Regions from separate parts of the Flintibacter sp. HCN-6482 genome, predicted to be linked through region 1. Evidence: predicted binding sites of a transcription regulator. Region 1 holds the regulator's gene; each other region holds the start of a gene.
What was found. The regulator LexA, encoded in region 1, represses DNA repair genes until DNA is damaged. The targets are predictions, from matches to a motif close to CNAACANNTGTTNG.
Positions count from the first base shown of each region.

Region 1 (10,112 bases):
AGGCGCACAGGTCCCTTAGCTCGTCCTGGATCTGGATGGCCAGCTCACGGGTGGGGGCCAGCACCAGGGCCTGGACCGCGCTGCTCTCCGGATCAATGTGCTCCACCATGGGGATGCCAAAGGCGAAGGTCTTTCCGGTGCCCGTGGGAGCTTTGGCGATGACGTCCTTCCACTCCATGAAATAGGGGATGGCGCCGGCCTGGACAGGGGTGGCCTGAACATACCCCTTCTTCTCGATGGCCCGCATCAGTGCGGGAGAGAGGTCCAGCTGGGCATACCGGACCGATTCGTTGACAGATGTTCCGTTGATCTCCATGTTTGTTGTTCCTTTCTGTGTTCGTGGATGTGATCCAAGGCCTTCCAAACAGACACAGAAAAAACGCCCTTCCCGGCGCGGCCCCGAATCAAAAAGGACGAAATAGCTCGCCCCCAATATTATTCCATAATAAATTATAACGTTTTCTCTGCGGTTTGTCCATCTTTTTCCAAAAAGAGAGAACCGGCCCCATCCCAAGGACAGAGCCGGTTCTTTCAAGAAGGAATCGAGAATGAGAGAAGGATCACCAGCCGAAGCTTCCAAAGGGCCACTGGTAGTAATAGCCGCCATTCGGGCTCTGCTGCTGGCCCTGCTGTGTGTTCTGCTGGTTCTGGTTAGCGGCCTCGGTCTCGGCATTTTTCTCGTCGAAGGTGACGGTCAGCTTGACCTCCTGCTGCTGGCGCACCACGGTGAGGGTGGCGGTGTCCCCGGCCTTGTAGTCGGAGGACAGGGCCGCAGTCAGAGCGGAGGGGGAGTCCACTGCGGTGTCGTCGATGGCGGTGATGATGTCATTGACCTGCAGGCCGGCCTTCTGGGCGCAGGAGCCCTCGGCCACATACTCCACTACCGCGCCGGCGGGGATGCCATAACGCTGAACGCTCTCGTCCACCACATTGACTTGAACGCCCAGATAGGGCTTGCCGGTAACATAGCCGTGCTCGATGAGGTCAGATATGATTTCCTTCACGTCGTTGATAGGGAGCGCGAAGCCCAGCCCCTCGGCGGACACACCGGAGGTGGACTCTGTGTACTTGGCAGATACGATGCCTACCACGTTGCCATAGCTGTCAAACAGAGGGCCGCCAGAGTTGCCGGGGTTGATGGCGCAGTTGGTCTGGAGTACATTGAGGGTAGTGGTTTCGGTCTGACCGTTAGCATTTTTGCTGGAGGTGGTGATCAGCCGGTCTAGGGCGGATACGATGCCGTCAGTGAGGGTATAGGTCAGCTCACCCAGGGGGTTACCTATGGCGTACACGCTTTCGCCTACCACCAACTGGTCGCTGTCGCCCAAAGTCACAGGCTGTAAGCCGGCAGCTTCGATCTTCAGTACGGCCACGTCGTTGTCCTTCTCACCGCCCACCAGTTTGGCGGTATATTTGTCTCCGTTGGAGAAGGAGACCTCAATGGTGACAGAGGAATCATTGACCGCCTCCTCAATGACGTGGTAGTTGGTGACAATGTAGCCGTCCTGGGTCAGTACAAAGCCGGAACCGCTGGCGGCGGAGGTGGTGGTCTGACCAAAGATGTTCACCGTGGTGTTTACCGTGATGCCGACGCAGGAGGGCAGGTTGGCGGCATATAGCTGTTCGGGCGTCATGGGCTGGCCGCTGTTGGTGTTGACCATCGTATCCACCTGGGGGCGCTCCCCCTCATAGATTACGGTATCGGGGGCGGTCAGACTTTGGTACACGGCCGCGCCGCCAACGCCCGCTCCGCCGCCCACAACAGCGCAGGCCAGCAAAAGAGCGGCAATACGCTTGCCGCGCCCCTTTTTCTTTGGGGGCTCGCTGGGATGAGCAGGACCACCAGAGGTGGGAATGGGGTCGGTATAGTCGCCGAAGCCACCCCGGTAGCCGTCGTTTTCACTGTTATAAAAGCTGAAGTCGGGATACTCCATGTAAATGCACTCCTTTCAAGAAGGGCCTTGGGGCCGCCCCTCTTTGAACTGTGGATATCATACCGCCGAAATATGAAAAAAGCATGAAGAAAAAGGATAAATTTTTTGAACTTTCCCAAAACAAAGTTTGAAACCAGGTCACATCTGCTCTGGCCGCTGGGAGAGAAGGGCGGCGATGTCCCGCACAGCGGCGGCGATGTCCAGCCGGAGCCCGCGGAACATCCCCATTCCGGCCAGATTCAGCAGAACCAGCAGCAGGATAGGCCCTAGAATCATACCCAGAACTCCGGCTACCTGCATCCCTACATAGATACTGACCAGAGAGGCGATAGGGGATAGACCAGTCTGGTCCCCTACGAATTTGGGCTCCATTACCCGGCGGAACATGGCAATAATGCCCCAGATGACCATGATCTCGATGGCGTCGAGGTAGTTGTGGGTAAACAGCGCGATGACGGCCCAGGGGACCATGACCGTGCCGGCGCCGATGATGGGGATAAAGTCCATAATGGCCAGTCCCAGAGCCAGCAGAAGGCCGTACGGCTGACGGATGACAAAGAAGCCGATGAGCAGGATGAAGAATACCCCGATGGAGAGCAGCAGCTCCGCCTTCAAATAGCCTCCGAAGGCCCCCAGGGCGGTGGCCCGGACCTGCCCCAGAAAGTGGAGCGTCCCCTCGTCCAGATGTTGAGCGGCCCGTGAGCGGAGATAGGGGTAGTCCGCCGTCAGCATAAAGGTTGCCATGACAAAAAAGACCAGAGCCAACAGAAAGGAGGAGAAGGAGACTGCCTTCTCTCCAGCATAGGTGGCCAGGTTCCCCAGGTCAGGGGCCGCCGAGGATAAGGTGTCCACCAGCCAGTCGAGAAAGCCCTGATCCGGGCCGGCGATCTGGATCGGGAACTGGGCCACCACCTGTTGAAACATCTGGTCCAGCTGGTCCAGTACACTGATGCCGGCGGCCACTACCCCGTCCCAGTTCTCCGCCAGACTGATGACCTGACGGACAACCGCGTAGCCCAGCCATCCCAGGGCACTCCCTACCAGACCGAAGAGGAGGAGCAGAAGGAGCAAGGTCAGCACGCTTCGGGACCATCCCAGCTTGCGCTGGAACCACTTGACCAGGGGGTTGAGCAGGGCGGCAGCGATGAGGGCGCAGACAAAGGGGGCAAAAAGTGTCAGTAGGGGCCGTCCAAAAAAGGACACCAGAAGGACGGCGGCCAGAGACAGCACCAGCCGGATGGCCAGCCGCAGCCACAGGGCGCCCCGCTGGGGCCAGGTCAGTTGCCCAGGCTTCATTGGTATCATATCCCTCCCTGTTTTTCAGTATCCTACTCTACCTTACCAGAAAAAGCATGAATAAAATGTAAATTTCGGGATGCCTGCCTGTCCCAGAGAAAGAAAAAGGTCCGACTGCTCGCCACAGCCGGACCCAAAAAGAGTTTTATGTGCGATATACCAGACCAATTACATTGGGGCCGGCGTTGATGGACACCACACCACCGATGAAATACTCCAGGGCAGGCTCACAGCCTAGCTCCTGGCGGCAGGCTTCTAGCAGTTTGCCAGCCTGCTCCAGGTTATTGCCATGGACGACCAGATAGGGGCTGTTAGCGCTCCGCTCCTGTTTGCACAGCTCCACAACAGCGGAAATCGCGTTTTTCTCCCCCCGCGCCTTGGACAGTATCTTGGACTCGCCGTTGGCGAAGGTCATAATGGGCTTTAACCCCAGGGCTTCGCCCATGAAGGCTGCCGCGGCGGAGATCCGGCCGGATTTTTTGGCAAACCGCAGGTCAAGAGGGGCGAAGATCACCCGGACATGATCCACCCAATCCTGGATAAAATCCACGATCTCTCCCGCCTGGGCGCCGGCAGCAGCCATCTTGGCCCCCTGCACCACCGCCCAGCCGTAGCCCATGGTGTAGTTTTTGGAGTCGATGATATGGATATGGAAGGTGTCCTGGGCATCGGGGTGGTCCTCATAGAACTCGTCCCGGGCCTGTATGGCGTTGCCATAGGTGGCTGAACCCTTGGAGTTGATAGAGGTGTGGATCAGATCGGTATAGCCCTCTTTCCACGCCTTCTCAAAGCATTCAGTGAAGAGATAGGGGTTCAACTGGGCGTGGGTCGGGATCTGAGGGCTGTCCAGCAGCATCTGAAAGAACTCGTCGGGAGTGAAGTCAAAGCCGTCCATATACTCCCTGTCGCCCATCGCGATGGGAAAAGGGAGGACCTGGATGTTCCACTCCTCCCGCAGAGCGGCGGGAATATCGGAAGCAGAGTCGGTAGAAAATTTAATATGAGCCATGGGGGGCCTCCTTAAAAAGATAGGATAAGCGCCTGGCGGGACATAAAAGGATCGAGAGTATTATCCCAGATGCCGGGGAGATTGTCAATGAACCCCTGCTCCGGCTAGAGCGGATCACTTCTTCCGCAGCCGGGTCCGGGTGCCGTCAGGATGTTGAATGAGGGTATTGTCCAGATGGGCCATCAGATTGGACTTACAGGCGGCGATATACTCCTGTCGCAGCAGGGCCCGTTCAGCCTCCTCCTCTGGGGTGAGGCCGGCGGGAGACTTGGCCTTCCGGGCCAGCTCATTGATGCGGTCGATCTTCTTCTGCTCCATGCCTTTCCCTCCCTTATTCCTGTTCTATCTCGCGTTCAAATACCAGCTCGATGGTCTCAATATGTCCAGAGGCCCGCTGAACGCTGGGCAGATAGCCCACATAACGCCAGCCGGCGGCGGCCCGGCTTCGAATGACTTCCTGGTGGCCCTCAGTCCGGATGCCGACGCCGCCGAACAGGCTGTACCCTCCGGCGGAGAGGGCCAGAACCTCAAATTCATATTCATAGTGTGCCATAGCTGTGCCCTCCTATCCGGCGGCTTAAATATATCTCTCCAATACCAGCATGGTCCGTCCCTTTTTGGACTGGCCGGGGATCTCCCGGACCACGCACTTGCCCAGTCCGCGGCAGGTGAGAATGTCTCCCACATCCACCAGCTTGTCCCCTTTGAGACACTCCCGGTGGTTGACGGCCGCCTTGCCGGCGGAGATATAGGCCATGGCTTTGGAGCGGGACAGGGAAAAACCGGCGGCAAGCACCGCGTCCAGGCGAGGGGTGGCGACTGTGTCCCGGATGAGCCTTACCTTCGCCTCTCCAGGGGAAAGGGAAGCCAGAGGAATTTCCCGGAGCTTTAACCGCCAACGCCCGGCGGACTCCCACTGGGAGAGGAGAATGGGCAGTACCTCCCGGAGCAGGATCACCTGACAGGTCCTGTCGCCAGGGAGCAAGATGTCCCCCAGCTTTTCCCTCGTCAACCCCAGGCCCATAAGGGAGCCCAGAATATCCCGGTGGCTTAACTCGGAACCGGGAGGGAAGGCGGCCTCCAATGCGGCCAGCGGTCCCTCTGGGTCCAACAGGAGGTCGTTCTCATCCTGCCAGTCGGGGAGGAAGGCGCACAGGGCCCGCTCTGCGCCGGGAAAGCCACCCCAAAAGATATGGCGGGGCTGCCCCCAGGCGTTGAGTAAATCGGTGACAGAGGCCTGTTCACCCGGCGAGAGAAAGGGGGTATGGGCTGGGATGCCCCGGTCCTGAGCCAGTTCCAGCTTGTCCAGCACACGGGCCAGCAGCACCCGCTCCGCCCCGTCACGGGCGCAGCGGTCCAGAAGCTCCTTCTTGGTCACGACCCTTCTCGCCTCCCTCTGTTTGCCTGTTCAGTATACTGGACAGGACCTGGGATTGTCAACGAAAAAAGCCGGCCATGGGGAGCATGACCGGCCGCAGAGGGACAAAATTAGTACCGTCGGACTACCGCCACCACCTTGCCGACTATCTCGGCTTTGGTGCCGTCGATAGGCGGGTAATCAGGGTTTTGGGGAAGAAGCCAGGTGCGGCCGTCTTTTCTATGAAGGGTTTTGACGGTGGCCTCATCCTCAAAAAGGGCCACTACGATCTCACCATTCCGGGCCTCCTGCTGGCGGTGGACCACCACCAGGTCACCGGGCAGAATCCCGGCGTTCAGCATGGACTCGCCCCGGACCGTGAGGGCGAAGTGCTCCCCGGACAGACCGGCAGTGTCGAAGGTGAGGTAGTCCTCAATACACTCTTGGGCCAGGATAGGGGTGCCGGCGGCTACATTGCCAAGGATGGGTATTTGGTTGGCGTGGGGGTCCTCCTCCTCTGCCACCGGGCCCATGGATGCCCCCGGCAGGGAGATGGCGCGGGTCTTGCCCTCTGCCTTGACGATGACACCGGCCTCCTCCAGCCCCTTCATGTGGAAGTGGACGGTGGAGGGGGATTTCAGTCCCACCGCCGCGCCAATCTCCCGGACCGAAGGGGGATAGCCGTGCTGATTGGTAAAGGAGAGGATATAGTCATAGATCTGCTGCTGCTTGGCGGTCAGTTTGGCCATGGCAAGGGCTCCTTTCGGCAGACGGACAGAAAATTACACACTAAAATTTAGATGTATTTTATCATACATTTGTACGAATGTCAAACGAATGTTCCAAAACTAAGGAAGCCTCTAAAAAACGCCAGGACCTAGAGGTCCTGGCGGGTAGCTTTGGATGTTCAGAGAGGGGGCATCTCCACAGAACCCTCCCGCTGGAGGCGCAGCCGGGCGTCGTAGAAGCCGGCCATGGTCACGGAGCGATAGGGATAGAGCCACAGCTTTACCGGGATGGAGGCCAGCAGGAGAAGAAGGGCGGAGCGGGGATAGGAGAGGATAATCTGATAGACCATGTAGGCATCCCCGTAGTGCTCCAGGGAAAGAGACTGGAAGAAACCGCCCTGGACCAGAACCAGAAGTAGTGCCAGTGAGTAGAGAAGCAGGTCAAGCAGTTCCCAGCCGATGAAGGAAAAGGCCAGCTTGAACATCTCCCACTTCCAGCCCCGCGTCAGCTCCACACTGCGGCGGACCGCGGCGAAGGCCCCGTAGTCAGGGTGGTCGGCCAGCAAATAGTAGGCCAGGGCGTAGCGCAGAGAGACCCAATAAGAGAAAATCATGATGCCGGCAATTAGAACGGGGATCACAAGGAAGGAGAGGCCTGGGGAGAGAAGAACCGGAATTAGGACCAGCCAGACGACGGGGATGCACAGCAGGGACCAGGCCAGCGTGTGGAGAAAGATCAGAATGGAGGTCATGATAACCAGCAGGGCCACGGAGAAGCCATCGGCTAGGGCGCCCAGTCCGGGAGACAGCTTCCGGGAGGTCCACATGGACCATAGCGTAAAGCCAAAGCCAACTACCGTGGAGTACAGGGAGAGGAGGATGGAAAGGAACAAAGCCGGCAGACTGATGTTTCCTGTGTCCGGGGCCGGAACAAGCAGGCCGGCCAGTGTGGAAACACCAGTGGTCATCAGCAGATATACCAAGGTGACCACCCAGAAGGAAGGACGGGAGCCCCGAATGGCCTCCCTAGCCTGCCTTTTCAGTTCTCTGCGGTCGATCTCCATAAAAACTCTCCGTTCTTACTGTCATAGTTGGGGAAGGGCGCCGCTGCCAGCAGGAGCGAACCTTCGCTCCGGTCCATCCGCGCTGCTCGCGGCGGCTCAAACGCCTCTCTATTCCCACTTGTCCATGATTTGCCGAAGCTGATCGGCCAGCTTGGACAGATCCTTGTTGGAACGGCCCCGGCTGCGGCTGATAAGGTCGGCCAAGTCCTTGGACACATCTTGTAGCCGCAGGAAGGCGGCGGAGGGAGCGGAGGCGCCGCCTGTGGTCCGCTTGCTCTCCAGAACAACGCCCTTTGCCAGCATACGATTTCCCAGCAGATCATAGACCTCCTCATAGAGAGGCGCGTGGGCGGGGATGCCCCGCTCATTCAAATCATTTGCAAAGAGGTCTGTGATCTCACTATCCCCGTGTACCACGAACACTTGGTCCGGCTTGGGGGAGAAATGGCCGATCCAGTCCAGCAGGTGATCCCGGTCGGCGTGAGAGGACAGGCCGGGGAAATTCAGGATCCGGGCCCGGACGGCGATCTCCTCACCAAAAAGCTTTACACTTTTGGCCCCCTCCAGCAGACGGCGGCCCAGAGTGCCCTCCCCCTGATAGCCCACAAAGACCACAGCGCATTCGGGGCGCCATAGGTTGTGCTTCAGGTGGTGGCGGATGCGGCCGGCATCGCACATACCGGAGGCGGAGATGATGATTTTAGAGCTCTTGTCCATATTGAGAGCCTTGGATTCCTCGGTAGACTGGGTCAGGGTCAGGCCGGGGAAAGTGAACAGGTTGTCGCCACCCTGCAGGACGGCAATTGCCTCCTCGTCCAGGTAGCCGTGAAGATCGCCAGCGTAGATCTTGGTGGCCTCAGCGGCCAGGGGAGAGTCCACGCAGACGGTAAAGTTGGGGACCGATTTGACCATCCCCTCATTTTTGATCTCTCGGAGGAAGTAGAGCAGCTCCTGGGTACGGCCTACGGCAAAGGAGGGGATAACAATGTTGCCACCTTTGGAAAACACGTCGTCAATGAGGGCGGCCAGGGCCTCGGTATAGCTCTCTGGGGGCTGGTGGTTCCGGTCGCCGTAGGTGGACTCCATGATGACATAATCCGCCTCTGTCACAAAGGAGGGGTCCCGGATGACAGGCTGGTCTACGTTGCCCAGATCTCCGGAGAAGACCAGCTTCTTGGTGACACCGTTCTCAGTGGCCCAGATCTCCACACAGGAGGAGCCCAGCAGATGGCCGGCGTCGCAGAAGCGGACCTCTACACCCTCGCACAGCTCGAAGATTTGTCCGTACTCCTGGGTATTGAGGAGCTGGAGGGCCTCCTCCGCGTCTGTCAGGGTGTAGAGGGGCTCTACCTCCTCCCGGCCGGCCCGCTTTCCCTTCTGGTTCTGCCACTGGGCATCGCTCTCCTGAATATGAGCGGAGTCTCGGAGCATGATGGACAGCAGCTGGGCGGTGAGCCGGGTGGTATAGATGGGCCCGGAAAAGCCCTCCTTGACCAGCAGCGGAATGCGGCCGGAGTGGTCGATATGGGCGTGGGTGACCAAAACATAGTCGATGTAGCTGGGGGAAAAATCCAGGGCGTTGTCATCGTGCTCGTCCCGGCCCTGCTGGAGACCGCAGTCGATTAGGATCTTCCTGCCGTTGACTTCCAGACAGTGGCAGCTGCCGGTGACCGCGTGGGCCGCGCCAAAAAACGTAAGCTTCATGTAACAGTTCCTCCTTCGGTGCCGATTCTTGTCTTTATTGTACACGGACCAGGGAAGAAAATCCACAGGAAATTGTAAATTATGTGTAAAAGACGGGGGCTACAGCAGACCGAAATGTTCCAGAGCGGACAAAATACCGTCCTCATCCACTGTCCCGGTCACAAAGTCGGCGTGAGAGCGTACGAGAGCGTCGGCGTTGCCCATGGCTACTCCCACATGGGCGTGGCGGAGCATAGGAATGTCGTTTTCCCCATCGCCGAAGGCCATGGTGTCCTCCAGGGAGATGCCGAAGAAGTCCAAAATGGCGTCCATACCCTGGTCCTTGCCGCCGCCTGGGGAAATAATATCCACGAAATCTGGGTGCCAGCGCATGACCTCCAGTCCTGGGAAGGGGTCTCCTAAAGCCTGCTGCTCCTCCCGGGTGAGGAAGGCGGTGGCCTGAAACACCTGTCGCCCTTCCGCCCGCCGGGCGGGAGCGGAGGGGGGGAGGGGGACAGCTAGCTGCTTGGGGAACACCTGAGCCCGCGGCCCCGGGTTTACAAGGTAGCAGTCCTCCTCCTCCAAAAAGATACAGGGGATAGTGGAATGCTCCATCAGCTCCACCAGAGCTTTCACCCGCTCCGGAGCGAAGGGGACGCTTCGAAGCACCCGGTCCTGAGCAAAGCAGTATTGGCCGCTGAGGGTGATGCAGCCATCGAAGGGAAAGAGATCCCGGACCGACTGACTCATGACTTTGTGGCGGCCTGTGGACAGGAATAACCGGATTCCCTTCTCCCGCAGGCGGTGGAGGCCCTCCAAGACAGCGGGAGAAATTGTGTGGGTCTGGAAGCTAACCAGAGTGCCGTCGATATCAAAAAAAATGGCTTTTACCATGATACAATCAAACCTTTTCCAATAGGATTCGCATGAACAAAACCTATTGTACACTAAGAACGGGCAGATTTCCAGACGATCTTTTCTGGAAGGGAGAGCAGCGGCGAAAAACAGGCATAAAAGCCCCCACTTGTCCCATAGGATGGA
Region 1 is NZ_JBBKBK010000001.1:822,483-832,594, reverse strand. Features, by position in the region: gene WKS99_RS04160 (DEAD/DEAH box helicase) at 1-316, opposite strand, end outside; gene WKS99_RS04155 (S1C family serine protease) at 561-1,934, opposite strand; gene ytvI (sporulation integral membrane protein YtvI) at 2,073-3,230, opposite strand; gene WKS99_RS04145 (DegV family protein) at 3,376-4,239, opposite strand; gene WKS99_RS04140 (DUF896 domain-containing protein) at 4,354-4,557, opposite strand; gene WKS99_RS04135 (DUF4177 domain-containing protein) at 4,571-4,792, opposite strand; gene WKS99_RS04130 (YlmH family RNA-binding protein) at 4,817-5,617, opposite strand; gene lexA (transcriptional repressor LexA) at 5,728-6,345, opposite strand; gene WKS99_RS04120 (DUF975 family protein) at 6,504-7,388, opposite strand; gene WKS99_RS04115 (MBL fold metallo-hydrolase RNA specificity domain-containing protein) at 7,497-9,092, opposite strand; gene WKS99_RS04110 (Cof-type HAD-IIB family hydrolase) at 9,192-9,965, opposite strand.

Region 2 (10,112 bases), 750 kb from region 1:
CAAACAGTATCCAGTCATGGGCACCCCTCCTTTTCTTTTGACTCTATGATAGCTGTTTTCTCTGAAAAAAACAAGAGTCCTTGTAACTCGGTCACAGAACTGCCTCTCCATCTCTTAGTATATTAAAGGCAATATCTCCGCCTTGACAGCCTGTATTCCATGCTTTACCCTTAATCCCTGAAGCCGATATATCTATATAAAATAATAGGAGGGCCCTATGACCTATTTCATCACCTTTTTGGAGGGTATTATCACCTTCATCTCCCCATGTCTATTGCCTATGCTGCCCATCTACCTATCCTATTTCGCCGGGGGCAACCCAGATGAGAGTCAGGGCACGGTACTAAAAAACGCCGTCGGCTTCGTCCTGGGCTTCACCACAGTTTTCGTGGCTATGGGGGCTTTTGCTGGCTCCATCGGCGCCCTGCTTCGGCAATACCAGACGGCCGTCAATCTCGTCAGCGGCCTGCTGGTCATTCTCTTTGGTTTGAACTTTCTTGGTCTGTTCAATCTTAATATCTTCAAGGGTACTCGGGGATTCAGCCAGACCCATGAGATGGGCTTTCTCTCCGCTCTGCTCTTCGGGCTCATTTTCGCAGTGGGCTGGACTCCCTGTGTAGGTGCCTTTCTAGGCTCCGCCCTTATGCTGGCCTCCCAGCAGGGCTCGGCCCTCCAGGGTATCCTCCTCTTGTTGTGTTATTCTGCCGGCCTTGGCATTCCTTTTCTGGCCAGCGCCCTACTCATCCAATCCCTAAAGAGCGCCTTCGGCTGGATCAAGGCCCACTATGGAATTATTACAAAACTGTCCGGCCTGCTCCTCGTCTTGGTTGGTATAATGATGGCCACTGGCACCATGGGGCAGCTTCTGACCTTTTTGGCATAGGGAGGGAATTCTATGAAACGTTCTAAAAAGACTTTTATTCTGGCCGCCGTCCTGGTTCTGCTCCTCGCGGGAGCCGGATTGCTGTACAACAAACTTTCCCAGGGCAGATCCCCTGGCCTGCCCCCGGTAGAGGACAGTGCTTCCTCCTCCAAGGAGAGCAGCCCCGTCCCCGCTCCTTCCTTTCCCCTTGAGGCCCCGGAAGGGAATTTATTGGATTTGTCCGACCTGATTGGAGACAAACCGGTGGTGCTGAACTTCTGGGCCAGTACCTGCCCCCCCTGCAAGGAGGAGATGCCGGACTTTCAGGCGGCCTTTGAACAGTACGGTCAGGAGATCCATTTTGTCATGGTCAATGTGGGGGACGCCATGCAGGGGGAGACGCGAGAAAAGGCGGAGGCTTTTCTCATGGAGACAGGGTATTCCTTCCCTGTATATTACGATATCGACTATCAGGGCATCCTGACCTACGGAGTCACCGGCTTCCCCCACACCTATTTTATCGACAGCCAGGGAAATCTGCAGCTCTACGCCCCTGGAATGATCAGCGCCGCAGGGCTCCAGCAGGGGCTGCACTCCATCAGCCCCGATCTGGTGCCTGCTCCAGAATCTTAACCCAAAGGCTTCTCTAGAAGGACTTTTACCCCCTTCTCCCCTTGCCAGCGAGACAAAAAAGAGGTATAATATTTTTTATGTGGAATATGCGGTGAAGTTCTATTTTCAAGCTGCTATACCCTGTCCGCCGGATGCCAAACTGCGGCATCCGGCGGATGTACGACAGGCCCCTATGTTGAAGGAGAAACCCATGAAAAAATTTTTATCTGCCTTTCTTTCCCTGGCGGTCGCTCTGTCCTTAACGGCACTGCCTGCCTCCGCCCTAGAGCTGGAGGACGCCAAAACCCTACTCCAGACCTACTATGTGGATCCCCTGCCGGATGAGATCTGGTCCCTGGACTCTCTGGACGAGATTTTAGAGGCCATCGGCGACCCCTACACCGTCTACATGAACACCGAGGAATATCAGGCCTTTCTCTCCTCGGTCAATGGGGACACAGTCGTCGGAATTGGCGCCTCTGTGGAAAACGCCTATAACGACGGCTACCGTATCATGTCCATCCTGCCGGACTCCCCCGCCCTTGAGGCTGGGCTGGAGGCCGGGGACCGCATCATTGCCGTAGACGGCGTAGCTACTGCCGCCGGGGTGGATCCCCGCACTATGATCAGCGGCCAGGAGGGCACTACGGTCACCATCACTGTCATCAGTCAGTCAGATGGGCAGCGGCGGGATTACACGATGGAGCGCCGCTCGGTCCTCATCCCTATCGTCACCTATGATCTGGTGGATGGAGTGGCAGTCATCGACTGCACCAGCTTTGGCGCCAGCACCGCCTCTGTGGTCCAGGCTGCCATTGAGGAACTGGACAACCAGACCGCCATCTGGCTGATGGATCTGCGCTCCAACCCCGGCGGTACAGATGAGTCCGCCGCGCTCACTGCTGGCCAGTTCATCGGCAGCGCCATCATGGTCTACTTCCGTGACAGCGCCGGCGGCTATTACTACCGGGCCACCTCCCCCCTGGTGGAGGACCTGACGGACAAGCCCCTGGTCATCCTGACCAGCCCCCATTCCGCCAGCGGCTCCGAGCTCTTCGCCGCCGCAATCCGAGACTATGAGGCGGGGATTGCCCTGGGTCAGCGCACCTTCGGCAAGGGGATTGCCCAGAACATCTATGACGAGAGCAACACTACCGGTATTTTTGATGGGGACTGCCTGAAGATCACCACCCTCCGCTTCTTCTCCCCCGACGGCACCACCAACCATATTGTAGGCGTCCTTCCTACCCTGGTCATTTCCGCTGAAAACGCCCCTGCCGCCGCCCTCCTGTTGGGCCAGGAGGAGCCCAGCCGAGCCTCCGGCCATCTGAAGCTGTCTCTGGCCGGCCAGACCTTCTATCTGAAGATCAGTGAGGCGCTCAACGCAGACAACAAGGCTGCCTTTACCGAGCTGCTGGAGGCTCTGCCCCCTTCCGCCCTTCTGTATCAAGGCGCCGGCACCCGGACCTGGACTGAGGTATCCCCCGCCGACCTGGCACGGGAGAAGCAGTTGGACTTTACCGCCCGTTCCTTCTCCGACTTGGAAGGGAGCGAGTTTGAGCGGGAGATCCGCACGCTGGCCACCTATCAGCTGCTGGGCGGCTATGAGGACGGCACCTTCCGCCCGGACAACACTGTCACCAGGGCTGAGTTCTGCGCTATGGCGGCCACTGCCCTGGCACTCCCCGCCGACCACAGTGTGCTGGACCAGTTCTCTGATGTGAGTGCCCAGTCCTGGTATGCTGACGGCATCTCCGCCATGGCCGATATGGGGTTTATCTCCGGCTACGGTGATGGCACCTTCCGCCCGGACAGCACCATCACCTATCAGGAGATGGTGACCATTCTCTCCGCCGTGGCCGCTTGGGCCAATATGAATATATACGATCTCAGCCAACAGGAGGTGTCTGCCGCCGACTGGGCAACCTACTACGAATACGCTCCGTGGGCTCAGGCACCCGCCCGAAATCTGGCCTCCCTGGACGCGCTGGTGGGCGATCTGGCCCCCGCCGATCTGGGGACCCGCCAGGTGGCTGCCGGGATGCTGTATCAGATTATGGAGGGCATCGGACTGCTCTGGGATTGACCGGCATTCCCGCTGTACCCCTCCTTAGGCCCCCAAACAGAGGGCCCCAGGCCATCAATATTTCTCTGTGAAAGGATATGACTGTTATGACAAAGATCGATATTATCTCCGGGTTTTTGGGCGCTGGTAAGACCACGCTCATCAAGAAGCTGCTGGATGAGGCCTTTCAGGGCGAGAAGATCGTCCTCATCGAAAATGAGTTCGGTGAGATTGGGATCGACGGTGGCTTTTTGAAAGACGCCGGTGTGGAGATCACGGAGATGAACTCCGGCTGTATCTGCTGCTCCCTGGTAGGCGATTTCGGCGCCGCTCTGAAGCAGGTGCTGACCGATTATTCCCCTGACCGCATCGTGATCGAGCCCTCTGGGGTGGGAAAGCTGTCTGACGTGGTCGCTGCCGTGGAGCGGGTGCAGAAGGAGGCCCCCGGCCTCCACCTCCACAGCTTCGTCACTGTGGTAGATGCCTCCAAGGCCAAGGTGTATATGAAGAACTTTGGCGAGTTCTTCAACGACCAAGTAGAACACGCCTCCGCCATCATCCTGTCCAGGACCCAAAAGTTGGACCCCGCCAAGCTGAACGGCGCTGTCCACCTCCTTCGGGAAAAAAATTCCCAGGCGGCCATCCTCACCACCCCCTGGGATCAGCTTACTGGCAGCCAAATCGTCGCTGCCATGGAGGGTGGCCACACTCTGGCGGAAGATCTGATGGCTGAGATCGAACACGAGCATCATGACCACGACGACCACTGTGACTGTGGCTGCCATGACCATCACCACCACGAGCATGAACATCACCACGCCCATGAACACGAGCATCATCATGAGCATGGGCATGAACACCACCACGACCACATCTGTGACGACACCGCCTGTGACACCTGTATGGCCTGTGGCGCAGACCACCATCACCACCACGACGCCGACGAGATCTTTACCTCCTGGGGCCGGGAAACACCCCGGAAATATAGTCGTGAGGAGCTGCAGGAGGCCCTGTCCGCCCTGGCTATGGGCGAGGATTACGGCTATATCCTCCGGGCCAAGGGCATGGTGCCCTGTGACGACGGGCAGACCTGGCTCCATTTCGACTTGGTGCCTGAGGAGTTCCAGATCCGTGAGGGTGGCGCCGACTATACCGGCCGGCTGTGTGTCATCGGCTCCGAGCTGAAGGAGGACCAGCTGGAAAAGCTGTTCCTGCTGGCCTAATTTGCTAGATGGGCGGCCCATGGCCGCCCATCCATATCATACCACGAGGTGAAGATCATGCCCGATAGTAGGATCCCCCTGTATCTTATCACCGGCTTTTTGGACGCCGGCAAAACCACCCTTCTTACCGACACACTGAATATGGATTACTTTAACGACGGTCAGCGCACCGTCCTCCTCATGTGCGAGGATGGCGAGGAGGAGTACGACCCCCAGTTTCTCTCCCAGCGCAACTGTCGCCTGGTCCCCATCGAGGGGCAGGAGCAGCTCAACACCGAATTTCTGAAGGAAGTAGACCGGCGCTATCAGCCGGAACGGGTCCTGATGGAGTTCAATGGGATGTGGCCGGTGGACCTTCTGCGCAAGCTGAAGCTGCCCAAGACCTGGGGGCTGTACCAGGCCATCCATGTGGTGGACGGCACCACCTTTGAGATGTATCTGGCCAATATGCAGTCCATGTTCATCGACATGGTGACTGAGGCGGATATGGTCCTTTTCAACCGCTGCACTCCCGATATGCCCATGGCCGGCTGGAAGCGGTCCATCCGGGCGGTGAACCGTATGTGCGAAATCGTCTTTGAGGACGAGAAGGGGGAGGAGTTAGAGGTGGAGGATATCCTCCCCTACTCCCTGGAGGAGGACCACATCACCTTGGAGGACCCGGATTACGGCATCTGGTACCTGGATATCCAGGAGCACCCTGACCGGTATGTGGGCAAGACCATCACCATGAAAACCCAGGCCATGACCGGCTCCAAGCTGCCCCGTGGCACCTTCGTCCCCGGCCGCAACGCCATGACCTGCTGTGCCGAGGATATCCGCTTTTTCGGTTTCCTCTGTAAGTATGACAGAGCCCGCTCCCTGAAAAAGGGAGAGTGGGTCAAGGTCACCGCTGAAATCCGGTGGGAGCGCGCCGACGTCTACGATGGAGAGGGCGTGGTCCTGTACGCCCAGTCGGTGGAGAAGGCGGAGCGCCCTGAGGATCCCCTGGTATATTTCAGATAAGCAGAACGGCGCCCGGTACTTTGTACCGGGCGCCGCTTTTTTCTTCCCTTTTGGCCGGGAGCATCCGCAAACTCAATCGCTCCCCCCTCCCTTATCAGAAAATACTTAGATACATCCGCTTAGACAACTCCTCCAACACCTTAATACCTGCCAGGCTGTTTCCCTTTCCATCCAGCCCAGGGGAAAAGATACCGATTCCCATTCTGGTGGGCACCACAGCCATAATGCCGCCTCCCACTCCACTTTTGGCCGGCACGCCTACATTGACCGCGAAATCTCCTGAGCCGTCGTACATCCCACAGGTCATCAAAATGGCGTTGACATAGGTGGCATACCGGCTGGGGAAGATCCGCTCCTCTGTCTGAGGCAGCTTCCCACGGTTGGCCAGCACAAAACCGATGTGGGCCAAGTCCTTGCTGTTCACCGAGATGGAACAGGCTTTGAAATAGCAGTCCAGCACCTGTTCCACATCGTCCTCGATCATGCCATAGGTCTTCAGCAGAAAGGCCAGTGCCCGGTTTTTATTTCCCGTCCGCTTTTCCGACAGGTAGACCTGCTGATCCAGATCGATCTCCTGGTCTCCGGCCAGCTGCCTGGTCAGGTCCAGCAGGCGCCGGAATCGCTCCTCATAGTCCTTTCCCTTAATCAGAGTGCACATGGCGATGGCGCCCATATTGACCATGGGGTTCAAGTGGTCGCTGAACAAGGTCTGGTCCGTGACATTGATGGCGTCAAAGGGCTTGCCCGTGGCCTCTACGCCCACCCGGGATCGGACGTACTCCTCCCCGTTGTCCATCAGCGCCAGCAGCAGGAGGATAGGCTTGACCACGCTCTGGATGGTAAATCGCTTCTTGTAGTCCCCCGCCTGATAGTGCCGCCCGTCGCTGCGGAGCACATAAATCCCCAGGTCATTGGCATCTCCCTTCGCCAGCTCCGGGATATAAGTGGCCACCTTTCCCTGCTGGGTATAGGGCCGGCAATCCTCCAGTAACTGCTCCAACAACTCTTCCATTCCCCATCCTCCTTGTATTTTTTCAACAGGAGCACTCCATTTTTATGGATTTATTATAGCTGACTTTCATAATAAAGTCAATGAAAGCATAAATTCTTCCCCGTTTCAGAATACATAGGTCAATGCGCAAAACAGTGGCATCTCGCGAAATGTCCAAGGTAGAAAGATTTTTCCTCTTGACATCTCGCTCCTTCTTACTATAATTGTATAGTACAAATGTTCTATATTTGTGTTGGAGGCGAACACCATGGAACTGCTAGACAAGCTGAATATCCTGGCAGACGCTGCGAAATATGACGCTGCCTGCACCTCCAGTGGACTGGACCGTGCAGGACGCTCCGGAACCATCGGAAGTACCTCCATGACCGGCTGCTGCCACACCTTCTCCGCCGACGGGCGCTGCGTCTCTCTTTTGAAGGTGCTGATGACCAACATCTGTATCTACGACTGCCTGTACTGTATCAACCGACGGACTAACGACGTCCGGCGTGCCGCATTCTCCCCTAGAGAGCTGTGTGATCTCACCATGGGCTTCTACCGCCGGAACTACATCGAAGGTCTGTTCCTCTCCTCAGCTGTGGTTCGGAATCCGGACTATACCACCGAATTGATGATTCAGACTCTCCACCTGCTGCGGACAGAGCACCGCTTTGGGGGCTATATCCACGCTAAGGCCATTCCGGGGGCCGATCCCCTCCTCACCCACCAACTGGGCCTGCTCGCCGACCGGTTGAGCGTCAATATCGAATTGCCCAGTGCCAAAAGTTTGGCCCTTTTGGCACCGGACAAGAAAAAGGAGGCCCTTTTGGCCCCAATGAAGCAGATCCGGGATGGCATCTCCCTATCCAAGCAGGAGTTGAAACTATACCGCCATACCCCCCGCTTCGCTCCCGCGGGACAGTCCACCCAGATAATCATAGGGGCCACGCCGGAGAGTGACCGGCACATTCTCGCCCTCACCCAAGGACTTTATGACCGATATTGTCTAAAGCGGGTCTTTTTTTCCGCCTATATGCCCGTATCCACCAGCCCTCTCCTCCCCTCTTTCCAGGACTTTAAGCCCCCGCTCCTACGGGAGCACCGGCTGTACCAGGCGGACTGGCTGCTCCGCTTCTACCACTTCCGGGCAGAGGAGCTGCTGGATGAGAGCCAGCCTGATCTGGATCCCAGGATGGACCCCAAGTGCTGCTGGGCGCTGCGGCATCTGCAATTTTTTCCGGTAGAGGTGAACCGGGCCGACTACGAGGCCCTTCTCCGGGTGCCAGGTATCGGGGTAACAAGCGCCCGGCGTATTCTCACCGCCCGACGGGTGGGTCCACTGACCTTTGAGGGTCTAAAGAGGTTGGGCGTGGTACTGAAACGAGCCCAGTACTTCCTCACCTGTTCCGGTCGTTGCCTGGAGGGACTGCGGGTCAGCGAGGACGGCCTGCTGCGCCACCTGCTCGCTTTGGAGCCCCCCGCTCAGACCTCTCCCATGGGCGAGCAGCTGTCTCTGTTCGACCAAGCTGTTTGAAGCGGGCTACTCCATACTATTCAGGAGGTGATCTCATGCCTTGGACCCAAGTATGCTGCCACTATGACGGCACCTTTTCTGGTTTTCTCACCTGTGTTTTTGAAACATATGTCAATCAGGAAGAACCAGTTGAGTTCCGCACACCGGAGGACCCCTGCTGCTCTCTGTACCCCCAGAGAACCATTATCACCGTGGAGGAGCACGCCCAGCGTGTATACCGCTCCTTCTCCCCCAAGCTGGGGCATGAGGGGCGGGAACTGGCCGCTCGCGGATTTCTCACTTGTCTGCCGGAGAAGGAGCTGTGGCTCTGGAGGCTTATCCGCCTGGGCTATGAGCGGGGCCCGGCCTTTGTCCGGGATCTGACCGACCCGACTGTGGACAAGGTACGGAAAGCGGTCCAGCAACTGAACAACGAGGCGCACCTATACACTGGCTTTGTCCGCTTTTCCGACCAGGGCGGCGTGCTGGTCGGAGAGATTGAGCCCAAGAACCGGGTCCTCCCCCTACTTCGTCCCCATTTCTGCTCTCGATATCCCCAGGAGCGATTCGTCCTCCACGACCGCACTCATGGCGAGGCGCTGTTCCACCAGCCGAACCAGTGGGCCATCCTGCCAGTGGAAGATTTTCATCCTGGACCGGCCGGCGAGAGCGAGCTGGCCTACCGCCGCCTGTGGAAATCCTTCTATGATACGATTTCCATCCGGGGACGGGAAAATCCCAGGTGCCGCATGACCCAGATGCCTAAGCGGTATTGGGGTATGATGACCGAGTTCCAAAAGGAGTGGGACCGTGCCCTGCCGGAGGTCCATGGCTGACCTTAACGCCAGTGGAAGCTCTGACAACACCCTCCGTGGCTGCCGTAAGGCCGCCCCTTGTTTCTCGCCCTATTCCGTGGTATCATTGTCCCTGCCGCCGGTGATGCTACGGCGAGCTTGCCCGAATATGGGCATCTTAGGAGGACAGTACCATGAAGCTTGCCATTGGAGCGGCTCCGCGCAAAGTCTGACCGGGCGGATTTGCGTGGAGCGTGTATTTTCTCATTCCTTACCGCCCCTGCCGGACTTTGCGCCTGTTTTATCCCTATAAAACAAAAAAGGAGCAAAGTCCCATGTCATCTGTCTTTTCTTTTATTGGTGAGCTGAAGTCCTTTCTGATCCTTTGGTTCACCCAGTTGCTGTCCACTCTGGGCAGCTCCATGACCAGTTTCGCCCTTGTGCTCTGGTCGTATCAGGATCGGGGCTCCGCCCTGACCACAGCCCTGCTCTCCGTATGCTCCTATGCCCCATATGTACTGGTGAGCATCTTCGCAGGTGCTCTTAGCGACCGTTGGAATAAGAAGGCTACCATGCTCTGTTGCGACACCTTTGCCGCCCTGTGCACCTCGACCGTGCTTCTGCTGGCGGCATCCGGTCAGCTTCATATGTGGCATCTATACCTTCTCAACGGTTTGACCGGCCTGATGAACACAGTTCAGCAGCCTGCCGCTGACGTGGCGGTCACTCTGCTGACACCGGAGAAGCACTACCAACGGGTCAGCGGCCTTCGTTCTCTGTCCTACTCGCTGAACAATATGCTGGCTCCCGCCCTGGGCACTGCCCTATACACCCTGCTGGGACTGGAGTGGGTCATTCTCTTTGACTTGGCTACCTTTCTGCTGGCCTTCTGCTCCCTGCTGCTATTCATCCCCATTCCGCAGGGACCAAAGCCGGAGCGGACGGAGAGCCTTCTACGCTCCACCCAGGCCGGTCTCCGCTATCTCGGTGAGAACCGAGGTATTTTAGATCTGATTCTCTTTTTGGCCGCCATCAACCTGACGGCCT
Region 2 is NZ_JBBKBK010000001.1:76,882-86,993, forward strand. Features, by position in the region: gene WKS99_RS00380 (Crp/Fnr family transcriptional regulator) at 1-18, opposite strand, end outside; gene WKS99_RS00385 (cytochrome c biogenesis CcdA family protein) at 218-883, shown strand; gene WKS99_RS00390 (TlpA family protein disulfide reductase) at 896-1,495, shown strand; gene WKS99_RS00395 (S41 family peptidase) at 1,686-3,560, shown strand; gene WKS99_RS00400 (CobW family GTP-binding protein) at 3,647-4,762, shown strand; gene WKS99_RS00405 (TIGR03943 family putative permease subunit) at 4,820-5,767, shown strand; gene glsA (glutaminase A) at 5,862-6,779, opposite strand; gene WKS99_RS00415 (putative DNA modification/repair radical SAM protein) at 7,027-8,292, shown strand; gene WKS99_RS00420 (TIGR03915 family putative DNA repair protein) at 8,328-9,107, shown strand; gene WKS99_RS00425 (MFS transporter) at 9,401-10,112, shown strand, end outside.
Region 2: the regulator LexA is predicted to act here: its motif matches at 6,989-7,002, upstream of WKS99_RS00415 (putative DNA modification/repair radical SAM protein).

Region 3 (10,112 bases), 160 kb from region 1:
TCCACAACAGGAAACGTCACATCTGCCAACTCCACCTGGATGTCTCCCATTTGGCCCCGGACTAGCTCTCGGCTCAAAAAAGCTCGTCCGCTACCAGAGCAGCCCAAACCGCCCGACAGAACCGCGGCCTGGTCCACGCCGTCTTTAGGGCTGTACTCAAATTGGTCCAAGCAGGCGCAGACAGCATAGGTCAAGATGGCCCCACGGACACACCCAATATATCGGCGGTTCAGCGGCCTGACCAGCAGCAGGTAGACAGCCAGCAGAATACCTGCCACCATATAGCCCATCGGCCCGATCCCTACCAAGAAAAGCGCAACTCCCGCAATGAGAAGAGCCAGAAAGTACAGCAGATTTGCCGCCATCATGATCAGCCGTTTTCGGCTCAAATTCTTTATAGCTGTTTCTATGGGACTCATACCTGGGCCCAATCTTTGCCTGCCCATCTGGGATGGTCATATGCTGCTTTGTCTGCTACATACGGCCATTTCTCCCCTCGGCATACTGCCAGACACCCCTTAACGCACATCTGCGCCATCTTAATGACTGCCTCCCGGGTCTGGGCGGCTGAGTGGGGGCTGAGGACCAAGTTTGGACAGGTAAGCAGTGGATCATCTGCCCTGGGTGGTTCACTACAGAACACATCGGTACCTGCCCCAGCGATAACACCTTCTTTTAAAGCTTCCACTAAGTCAGACTCATTGACGATCCCTCCCCGGCTACAATTAATAAGTAGAGCTGTCGGCTTCATCATAGACAGTTGTCTCTTAGAAATCATGCCTCGGGTCTCCTCTGTAAGAGGGACATGGATAGTAACTACGTCGCTGATCTTCAGCAGATCTTCGTAATTTTCATAGTAGTCAGCTCCCAAAGCCTCAATCTTTTCTTGTTCCAGGAAAGGGTCATAACCGGCCAGTTTCATGCCGCAGCCCCGGCATATCTTGGCAGTTTCCCGGCCAATGGCGCCTAACCCAATTACGCCAACTGTTTTTCCTTCCAACTCAAAAGCCTTCTTGGCCCCACGAATCTCCCAGTTACCCGTGCACATTTCGTTTTGCCCCTCTATTAAATTTTTAGACAGGGCAAATATCATGGCTACAGTATGTTCGGCTACACTTCGGTTGTTTGCCCCCGGAGTAATTACAACCGGGATGCCCTTTGCGGTCGCAGCTGCTATATCTACTGTGTCATAGCCCACTCCGGTCCTGCCGATAACCTTCAGGTTGGGGCTATGCTCAATAGCATGTCCATCACATTTGGCGATTCTGACAATAAGTGCATCCGCATCCCGCATTTGGTCCAAATAGTTATTAGGGTCCTGGTCATCTGCCACATAGATGTCAGCTGTATCCTTCAGCAGCTCCATCCCCTCTGGACAAACAGCCTGGGTCATAACGAATTTCATAGGGTCCCCTCCTTACCTTTTCTTATGGTTCGCCAGAGTGATTGCATAATCCATGGCGTTGACCAAGCTCAACTCATTTGCGTGTCCGTTACCTGCATGGCCAAAGCCAGTACCATGGTCCACACTGGCCCGGATAATAGGAAGTCCCAGAGTAACATTGATTCCCGCTACAGCATCCCAGTGCCTCTCAGCTTTGTTATAGACAAATCCCTTCACTTTCAGGGGGATATGGCCTTGGTCATGATACATGACTACAACAATGTCATACCAGCCGCCCAGCGCCTTGGAAAACACGGTATCAGGCGGTGTAGGTTTTTTCTCAGGAATCCAGATTCCTTCAGCCATGGCCGCGTCAACAGCGGGCTGTATCTCCTCAATCTCTTCTCGACCGAACATCCCGTTCTCCCCGCAGTGAGGATTTAAGCCTGCCACGCCGATCTTAGGCTTCTCAATTCCTAAAGCTTTACATCCCTCATTAGCAATGCGGATACATTCCAGTACCCGCTCCTTTTTCACAAGATCGCAGGCCTCTCTCAGGGAAACATGGGTCGATACATGAACCACCCGCAGGTCGTTATGGGCCAGCATCATAGTATACTTGTCAGTTTTGGTATAGTCAGCATAAATCTCAGTATGACCGGAGTAGTGATGACCGGCCATATTGATCGCTTCTTTGGCTAAAGCATTAGTAACAGTAGCATCTATCTCGCCCGCCATGGCCATTTGAATCACTTTCTCCACATACCGAAAGGATGCCTCACCACCTAACCGGCAAGCGCCTATGCCGAAAGGTTGCGGCACATCCTGGTCAGCAGTATCTGGAATTTGATCTACAGCTACTAATCCCAGGTCTAGCACGTCGATAGTTCCATATGTAAACTTGGCTTCTTCCACACACTTGACTGGGTTAAGGGTCAGCGTGGCGCCTCTTACTTTCTTGGCCACCCGAAGGGCATAGTCCATGCTGCTCATATCCCCTACAACCAGGGGCCTGCAGCGGTCATAAATGCCCTTGTTCGCCAAGGCCCGGACCGTAATCTCCGGGCCATTGCCGAAGGGATCCCCCATTGAAATACCCAAAATCGGTCTGTCCATTTTCTTCCTCCTCAGCACATGCCCTTATCCGCGTTTTCTTTCAGCACCTTTCTCAACTCCTCTACCCCCTCGTCACATAGGTAGTTGAAGGGGCGTCGACAGTCGCCCACCGGATAGCCCAGCATGGAAACAGCCTTTTTGACTACGGTGTTGGGATTTCCATATTTAAATATCGCCCGGAATGAAGCGATGGATTCCTGGGCCACTTCAGCTTCCTCCAGTTTACCGGCTTTAAACAAATCATAAATGGAGGCCAATACATGGGGATACACATTAGCACAGCCCGCAATACCACCGGCCCCTCCCGCTTTCAAGCAAGGAAGGATTAAAGAGTCGTTTCCAGACAGGACTTTAAAGCCCTTGTCCAAATCCCTGGTCAGGTTGATATATGCCTGCAAGTTGTCCCAGTCGCCGCTGGAATCCTTGGCCCCCATAATCACATCCACATCCTTCGCCAGCTTGGCAACGGTTTCCGGCAGCAACTTGTTGCCAGTACGTGCCGGGATATTGTACAGAACGATGGGAATATCCACATGCTTGGCCACCTCAGCATAGTGGTTATACAACTCCTTCTGAGAGGCCAGGGCAAAGCTCGGGGTAATAATGGACAGTACATCCGCGCCCAATTCCTGAGCCTTTTTGCTCATTCGAATCGTGTCAGCAGTGGAAATACAGCCTGTGCCGGCATAGACGGGTACCCTGCCATTTACTTGGTCAATAGTAACCTCCAGCACCTCAATCTTTTCCTTTTCACTTAGTATATAGCCCTCACCATTTGTTCCAAAGGGAAACAGGCCGTGAACGCCGCCCTCAATCATTCGTTCAATTTGCTCCCGCAGCACATCCAAGTTAACGGACTCATCCGAATTCATAGGAGTGAGGATTGGCGGGATAATGCCTTTTAACTCAATCTGCATCATTTTTGCTTCCTTCTTCCTCTAAATTAAAGTATTTCAAGATACAATGCCCTGGCATCCTCAGGAGTAACCTGTCGCATATTGTTGACCAGTAGTCTCTGGACCTGCATCCCAGCCTCTACTAAGCCGTCTAGGTCTTCCGCCGGAACGCCAAACTCTTTTAGACTGGTTGGAATGTCCAAATCCTTGACGATCTTCTCCATCCAGGCCAGCATGTACGCGCTCTTTTCTTCCACAGTCACACAGGTCTTCTCTCCATGGACACAGCGGTCATAAGCGACAGCAAATCTTTCTCGGCACTCAGGCTCATTGAATCGCATGACAGGGGCCAGCAGGATTGCGTTAGAAACGCCATGGGCAATATGGTACTTGCCGCCCAATGGATAGCTCAGTGCATGAACCGCTGTAGTACCAGAGGCCGTGATGGCTAATCCCCCATAATAAGCGGCGATCTGCATCCGGTTTTTGGCCTCCATGGCCTCCGAATCGTTACAAGCATCCATGATATTATTCAAGATTAAATCCAGACCTTCTAGGGCATACAAATCACTGAAAGGGTTCGCTTTGTTGCTAGTAAAGCACTCGATACAATGGGCTAAGGCATCTACCCCAGTAGCCGCCGCAATTTTCCTGGGCAAATTTTTGATCATTCTGGCATCCAAGATCACATAGTCTGCAATCATATTTTCGTTAACTATACCCACCTTCAAGTTCTTTTCTGGTACGGCCACGATAGCATTTGGGGTAACCTCTGCCCCCGTTCCAGCAGTCGTAGGGATAAGAATGATAGGGACACACTTCTGTGCCTGACCAGGCTTGTCCAGCAGCTCCTTTACACCATACTGGTCTGTTACTAATACGCTAGCGAGTTTTGCTGCGTCCATTACCGATCCGCCACCGCAAGCGACAATTAGGTCTGCACCGGATGCCTTGAATTGGTCAACTAACTTTTGAACTGCTTTATAGGAAGGTTCTGCGGGAAGATCATCCAGCACATAGTAGTCGGCACCAGATGCCTTCACAGCTTCCTCAGGTAAGGCGAACAAGCCGCAGCCTTCGATGCCTTTATCTGTAAACATAGCTACCCGTTTTGCTCTACAGTTTTGAATAATAGCAGTGATGTTCCCGATGGCATTCTCTCCACCATATACTGCGTGGGGCATTTTCAAATTGTATTCTTTCAGCATACTAATTCCTCCTCGCCACTGTGGGCAATTATTTTGGCTAGATCAGTCAGCAATTCCGCTGAACCAAATCCTCCGGATTTTGAAATTAGATCGATTCGTTTCCCATTGTACTCTGTTCGGGAAAGAACCACCCCAGGCACCAGTTCACACACTGGAATCAAACTGTCTTGATTAATTTCCCTCATAAATGCCAACAGTGTGTCACCACCAGTCAGCATCAGTGTCGCTTCCAAACCGCCTTCGAGCATCCGCTCTAATAGTCTTCCCATAGACTGGGCAATAGCGCTTCTTGTCGCTTCTATATTCATATCCCTAGTCAGCGCATAGCTGCGGGTCTCCTCAGCTTCCTCCGGTCCTCCACAATCGATTATAGCGGCTGTACTATGTTGGAGCTTGTTCAGCCATTGAGCAAGAACACACTCTCCATCCTCACTCTCCAACCAGGTGGGATCCAATTTCTGTTGTGGTGTCAATCGGATACGATGCATGCCATTCTTTTCCGCAGTGTCCAACTGCTCTATAGTGATGGGATTGATGCTACCACACACGGTGATGAGGCGTGGATTCATAGCGGGTCTTCTACAGTCATACTGTGTCAGATTTAGCAATTTTGGCAATACCGCGGCTAATCCGGCACAACCCGCCAGCAGTTTCAGCTGATGGCAGTCATTCAATCTTTGAGCGATTTGAAGAAGGTCCTCGTCGGTGACTGCATCATAAATCAAAATACCTTCTTTATCGGGTATGTCTTCTCCCGCAGCGACTAAATATGTTGGTATATTACTTTGCTCCCCAATTATGTTCTGGATATTTGAGTGCCTGACTGGCTCAAAAGGGTCAGAACCGAACACGCTGTCTGCCACTGGGACCTGCCCAATATAGTGGATGCCATTTACTGTTACTCGATTCATTTTAGGAAAGGCCGGAATAAAATGGAGCTGTTTACCATGGGCCGCAGCCCGCATAGCAGAAAGTTCACTGCCTATATTGCCCCTCAATGCGGAATCTATCTTTTTATAGATACAGGAGACAGAGGCCTGCTGGGCCTGACTCACGATCTTTGCCACGATCTCTCCAGCCTCTGCTGGAGGCATATGCCGAGTCTCAGCAACAATAATAAGCACTTGGACTCCCTGTTCCAGCCCAGCAAAAATATTCTGGTTTTGGGGGGTATATACTCGAACCAAGGTCCCTTTAGCCTTAAATTGTATTCCTGTGTCCAAAGCCCCAGTAAAATCATCTGCAATAACCAGTAGCTTAATCATGACATTCCCTCATTCAAACTGCTTTATTTTGGAACATCCTTAATCTTTGAAAATGAGTTTGAGAAAAGACATCCCTATATATCATTTACTTAATCAAATCCTAACTTTTGTTTCTTTTCATATCAATCCATTTGACTTGTAAAAATTGTTTATATTTGAAACGATTTCTCTAGCGTTTTATGCAAAAATATATCTCGCCGCCCTCTCATATAGGAAAGCCCTCTATCATCATTGGGCAGTATGACCATATCTAATTGCTTATGGGCATAAAAATCCCCCCGCGGATACCGTGGAGGGATCTTGGGGGCATTTTCTGTTGTCAATCTACGCTAACTCGGCTTCACTGGTATACATTTTACCATTTCACTGTTCCCTCTCCTATGGTGTAGCCGTTTTTATTCCTGGATGTAAGGTAGAAGGAAAAAGGTAGAAGAAAGAAGGCGCGTAACTTTGTCATGACCTTTGGATAATGGGAAGACAGCAATATAAATCGTTTCATACCATATCTAACATACGCAAGGGACCAAATTTCCTTCTGACACATATTCGGCAGTAATAGCAGTAAAATAGTGTATGTCTTATATAAATAGACCTACCCCCCATTTTTAAGTACAGATACTTCCTCTATCAACAAACTTATAGAAATAGATGCAGGTCCGTCCTAGTCTTTTGATAGCCCTCCTAAATTCATTACCCAACTATTCCTGTATGGACTGTTCACTCTATTTTTGCCCTCTTTGGGTAGCCAAATGTATTGCTAAACATTTGCTTAACCGTACGAATACAAATATCGGTTTTCTTGCTGGCGGCCTCGTAATCGTCTATATTGTTGCCTGTATATTTTTTTATTCTGTTAGTTGACGGCAAAGCTGGATTTTACCAATAGACTTACTACGTCTTGGTTTACACTACTTTACTGTGTGCATAAAGTTATACCGTAATATACCAAAAGCCCTTCAAAAAACAACTAGTCGGAATTTCAGGAATAACGGATCTTCTACTATTTTTTAGGAAATATAGTAACGGGCAACAAAATTTTATATAAGATTCTAAAATCAAAAGCTTTATGTAAATACAGTACGAAAAAATTTCCTCCATATACGAAAAACACCGTTCCGCAATTATGGAACGGTGTTTTTATAGATAAAATTACCTTTGGTATTCGAACTCCAGGTCGTACATGGACACGATATCCCCGTCCTTGATGCCCATCTCCTCCAGCTTGTCGAACAGACCGGACTGGCGCAGCTTCTGGTCGAACCAGTTGCGGCTCTCATAGTCGGAGAAATTGACGTTGGCGATAAGCCGCTGGAGCCAGGGGGCGTCCACCACCCAGGTGCCGTCAAACTCCTGGATATTGACCTCTCCCTCGGTATCCACCTCCGGGGGCCGCTCCACATAGGTGGGCTCGTACACCACCACGGGAGGCAACTGGGCCAGCTCCTGGGCGCATCGCTTTATCAGCTCCTGGGTGCCCTGGTGGGCGGCGGCGGACATCTCAAAGAGCTCCAGTCCCTTTCCCTCCACATGGGCCCGCAACTTGTCCAGCAGGGCGGGGTCCTCCATGATATCCACCTTGTTGGCCACCACCAGCATCTTCCGCCCAGCCAGTTCGGGGGAGTATTGGGCCAGCTCCTCATTGATGGCCTCAAAGTCGGCCACTGGGTCCCGGCCCTCGCTGCCCGACACGTCCACCACATGGACCAGCAGCCGGCAGCGGTCGATATGCCGCAGGAAATCGTGGCCCAGGCCGGCGCCCTCCGCCGCCCCTTCGATGATGCCGGGGATGTCGGCCATGACGAAGGACACCCCATCCTCCACATAGACCACCCCCAGGTTGGGAAACAGGGTGGTAAAATGGTAGTTTGCGATTTTGGGCTGGGCCCGGCTGACCACCGACAGCAGGGTGGACTTGCCCACGTTGGGGAAACCCACCAGCCCCACGTCGGCCAGCAGCTTTAGCTCCAGCACCACATCCCGGCTCTCTCCGGGCAAGCCCGCCTTTGCGAACCGGGGCACCTGCCGGGTTGGGGTGGCAAAGTGCTTGTTGCCCCAGCCGCCCCGCCCCCCTTTACACAGGATGAAGGGCCTGTCGTCGGACATGTCCCTGATGATCTCCCTGGTCTCGGCGTCCCGGATGATAGTGCCCCTGGGGACCTTGAGGACCAGGTCCTCCCCGTCCCTGCCGGTACATCGCTTGCCGCTGCCGTCGCCCCCATTTCCCGCCACATACTTCCTCTTATAGCGGAAATCCATCAGGGTGGACATATGGTCGTTGACCTCTACCACAATATTTCCGCCCCGGCCGCCGTCGCCCCCGTCGGGGCCGCCGGCCGCCACATATTTCTCCCGGTGGAAGGAGACCACACCGTTTCCCCCGTTGCCAGAGCGGACGGTGATCTTTGCGGTATCTACAAAAGGCGCTGCCATCTGGGGCACCTCCTCACTCTCAAATCAAAATTCCAGCAGGTTCAGCCCCACTGTATCGCTGAACTTCCGCCCCACCTGGCCGTCCCACACCTGGAGGAACAGCTCCAGCGTGGCGCTGATGGTGGCGGAGGACAGGTGGCCGGCATGGACCTGGTCGGTGACCGGATTGCCGATGGTAATGTGGAGGTGGAGATAGGGCTCGCCCTCCTTACGGGTGACATTCCCCACCAGAGCGGAAATTTCATAGTTCCCCTGGTATCGCTGGGAGTAGTATTTCTTCTCCACTGTGTTGAAAATACCAATGGTCACGTCGTTGGCCGCCCCAAGAGCGGATACGCTGGCCAGTTGGATACTCTCCTGCTCCACCAGCCGGGTCAGGCTGCCCACGATCTCCTCGCCGGGGTCCAGGCGAAGCACATAGCCCTGTTCAAATTTGCGGTAGTCCATATTTTATCCTCCTTCACAATATTCCCCGTTTTCTGTCCCATATCCTTGTCCAAGGCGGGGCGTCACATTCCGGGACTGGAAAAAGGCCGCAAACGGAGTCCGTTTGCGGCCTTCTGTTAAGCAACGAAATTACTGGGCGATCTCCACAATGGAAACCTGCTTGCGATCCTTGCCCAGGCGCTCAAACTTGACCCTGCCGTCCTTCAGAGCAAACAGGGTGTCGTCGCTGCCCTTACCCACATTGACGCCGGGATGGATGTGGGTGCCGCGCTGACGGACCAGGATATTGCCGGCCAGCACAAACTGTCCGTCGCCCCGCTTGACGCCCAGGCGCTTGGCCTCGGAGTCACGGCCGTTCCGGGTGGAACCAACGCCCTTTTTGTGGGCGAAAAACTGCAAACCGATATTCAGCATAACTTACACCTCCATGACGGAAATATTTTCTGGGTACTCCTCCGCCAACTGGACACAGTGGACCATCAGCGCCGCCAGAAGGGTCTGGCAGGTGCTCTCGTTGGTCTGGCCCAGAGCGCTGGGGAGCTTGAGGGAGATGGATGCGTCCTTTTGCTTCACCTTTACAGCGGCCTCCAGCCCCAGTACGTCGTTGACGGCGCACTCGGTTAGGCGCACGGCGCTGGTGATGGCGGCGCAGACGATGTCTTCTCCCTCCGGGGCATAACCGCTGTGGCCCTTCACCTCGAAGCCCACGATCCGGCTGCCCTCAGTCTGAAAGGTTACGGTGGTCATCAGGCCTTAATAGCGCCGATCTGCACCTTGGTATAGGGCTGGCGGTGGCCCTGACGCTTCCGATAACCCTTCTTGGGGGTGTACTTGAAGATACGGACCTTCTTGCCCTTGCCGTTCTTCACGACAGTGGCAGCCACAGAGGCACCCTCCACCACGGGAGCGCCGAAGGTAGCCTTGTCCCCATCCAGGATGGCCAGCACCTGGTCAAAGGTGATGGTCTGTCCGGCCTCGGCCTCCAGCTTCTCGATAAACAGGGTGTCCCCTTCGTTCACTTTGTACTGCTTGCCGCCGGTCACGATGATTGCCTGCATTTGTTTCAACTCCTTCATTACGGGCTCGCTCTCGCAGGAGGGGGCCGTTCCCCGCTTGTCACACCTGGGTCCCCTTGCGGCCGGGTCGTTCACTCCCCTGACCGGAAATCTGGTGCTTTTCCTGTTCAATGCGGCTATGATAGTTTATCAGCAGAGCAGAAGGTTGTCAATAGAAAACGGAGATTTTTTCTCCTGTTTCCACCTTTTTTGGCCTCTTTCCTCCAAAGGTGGAATATACCATCCAATTAATAAGAATCACTTGCGTTAATATTTGTTCTGTGCTATATTCTTCTCATCCAATACCATTG
Region 3 is NZ_JBBKBK010000001.1:657,706-667,817, forward strand. Features, by position in the region: gene WKS99_RS03205 (hypothetical protein) at 1-419, opposite strand, end outside; gene WKS99_RS03210 (hydroxyacid dehydrogenase) at 416-1,405, opposite strand; gene WKS99_RS03215 (PdxA family dehydrogenase) at 1,418-2,500, opposite strand; gene dapA (4-hydroxy-tetrahydrodipicolinate synthase) at 2,512-3,420, opposite strand; gene WKS99_RS03225 (iron-containing alcohol dehydrogenase) at 3,444-4,604, opposite strand; gene WKS99_RS03230 (four-carbon acid sugar kinase family protein) at 4,598-5,869, opposite strand; gene obgE (GTPase ObgE) at 7,019-8,299, opposite strand; gene WKS99_RS03240 (PPC domain-containing DNA-binding protein) at 8,324-8,746, opposite strand; gene rpmA (50S ribosomal protein L27) at 8,876-9,160, opposite strand; gene WKS99_RS03250 (ribosomal-processing cysteine protease Prp) at 9,164-9,493, opposite strand; gene rplU (50S ribosomal protein L21) at 9,493-9,804, opposite strand.
Region 3: the regulator LexA is predicted to act here: its motif matches at 5,970-5,983, upstream of WKS99_RS03230 (four-carbon acid sugar kinase family protein).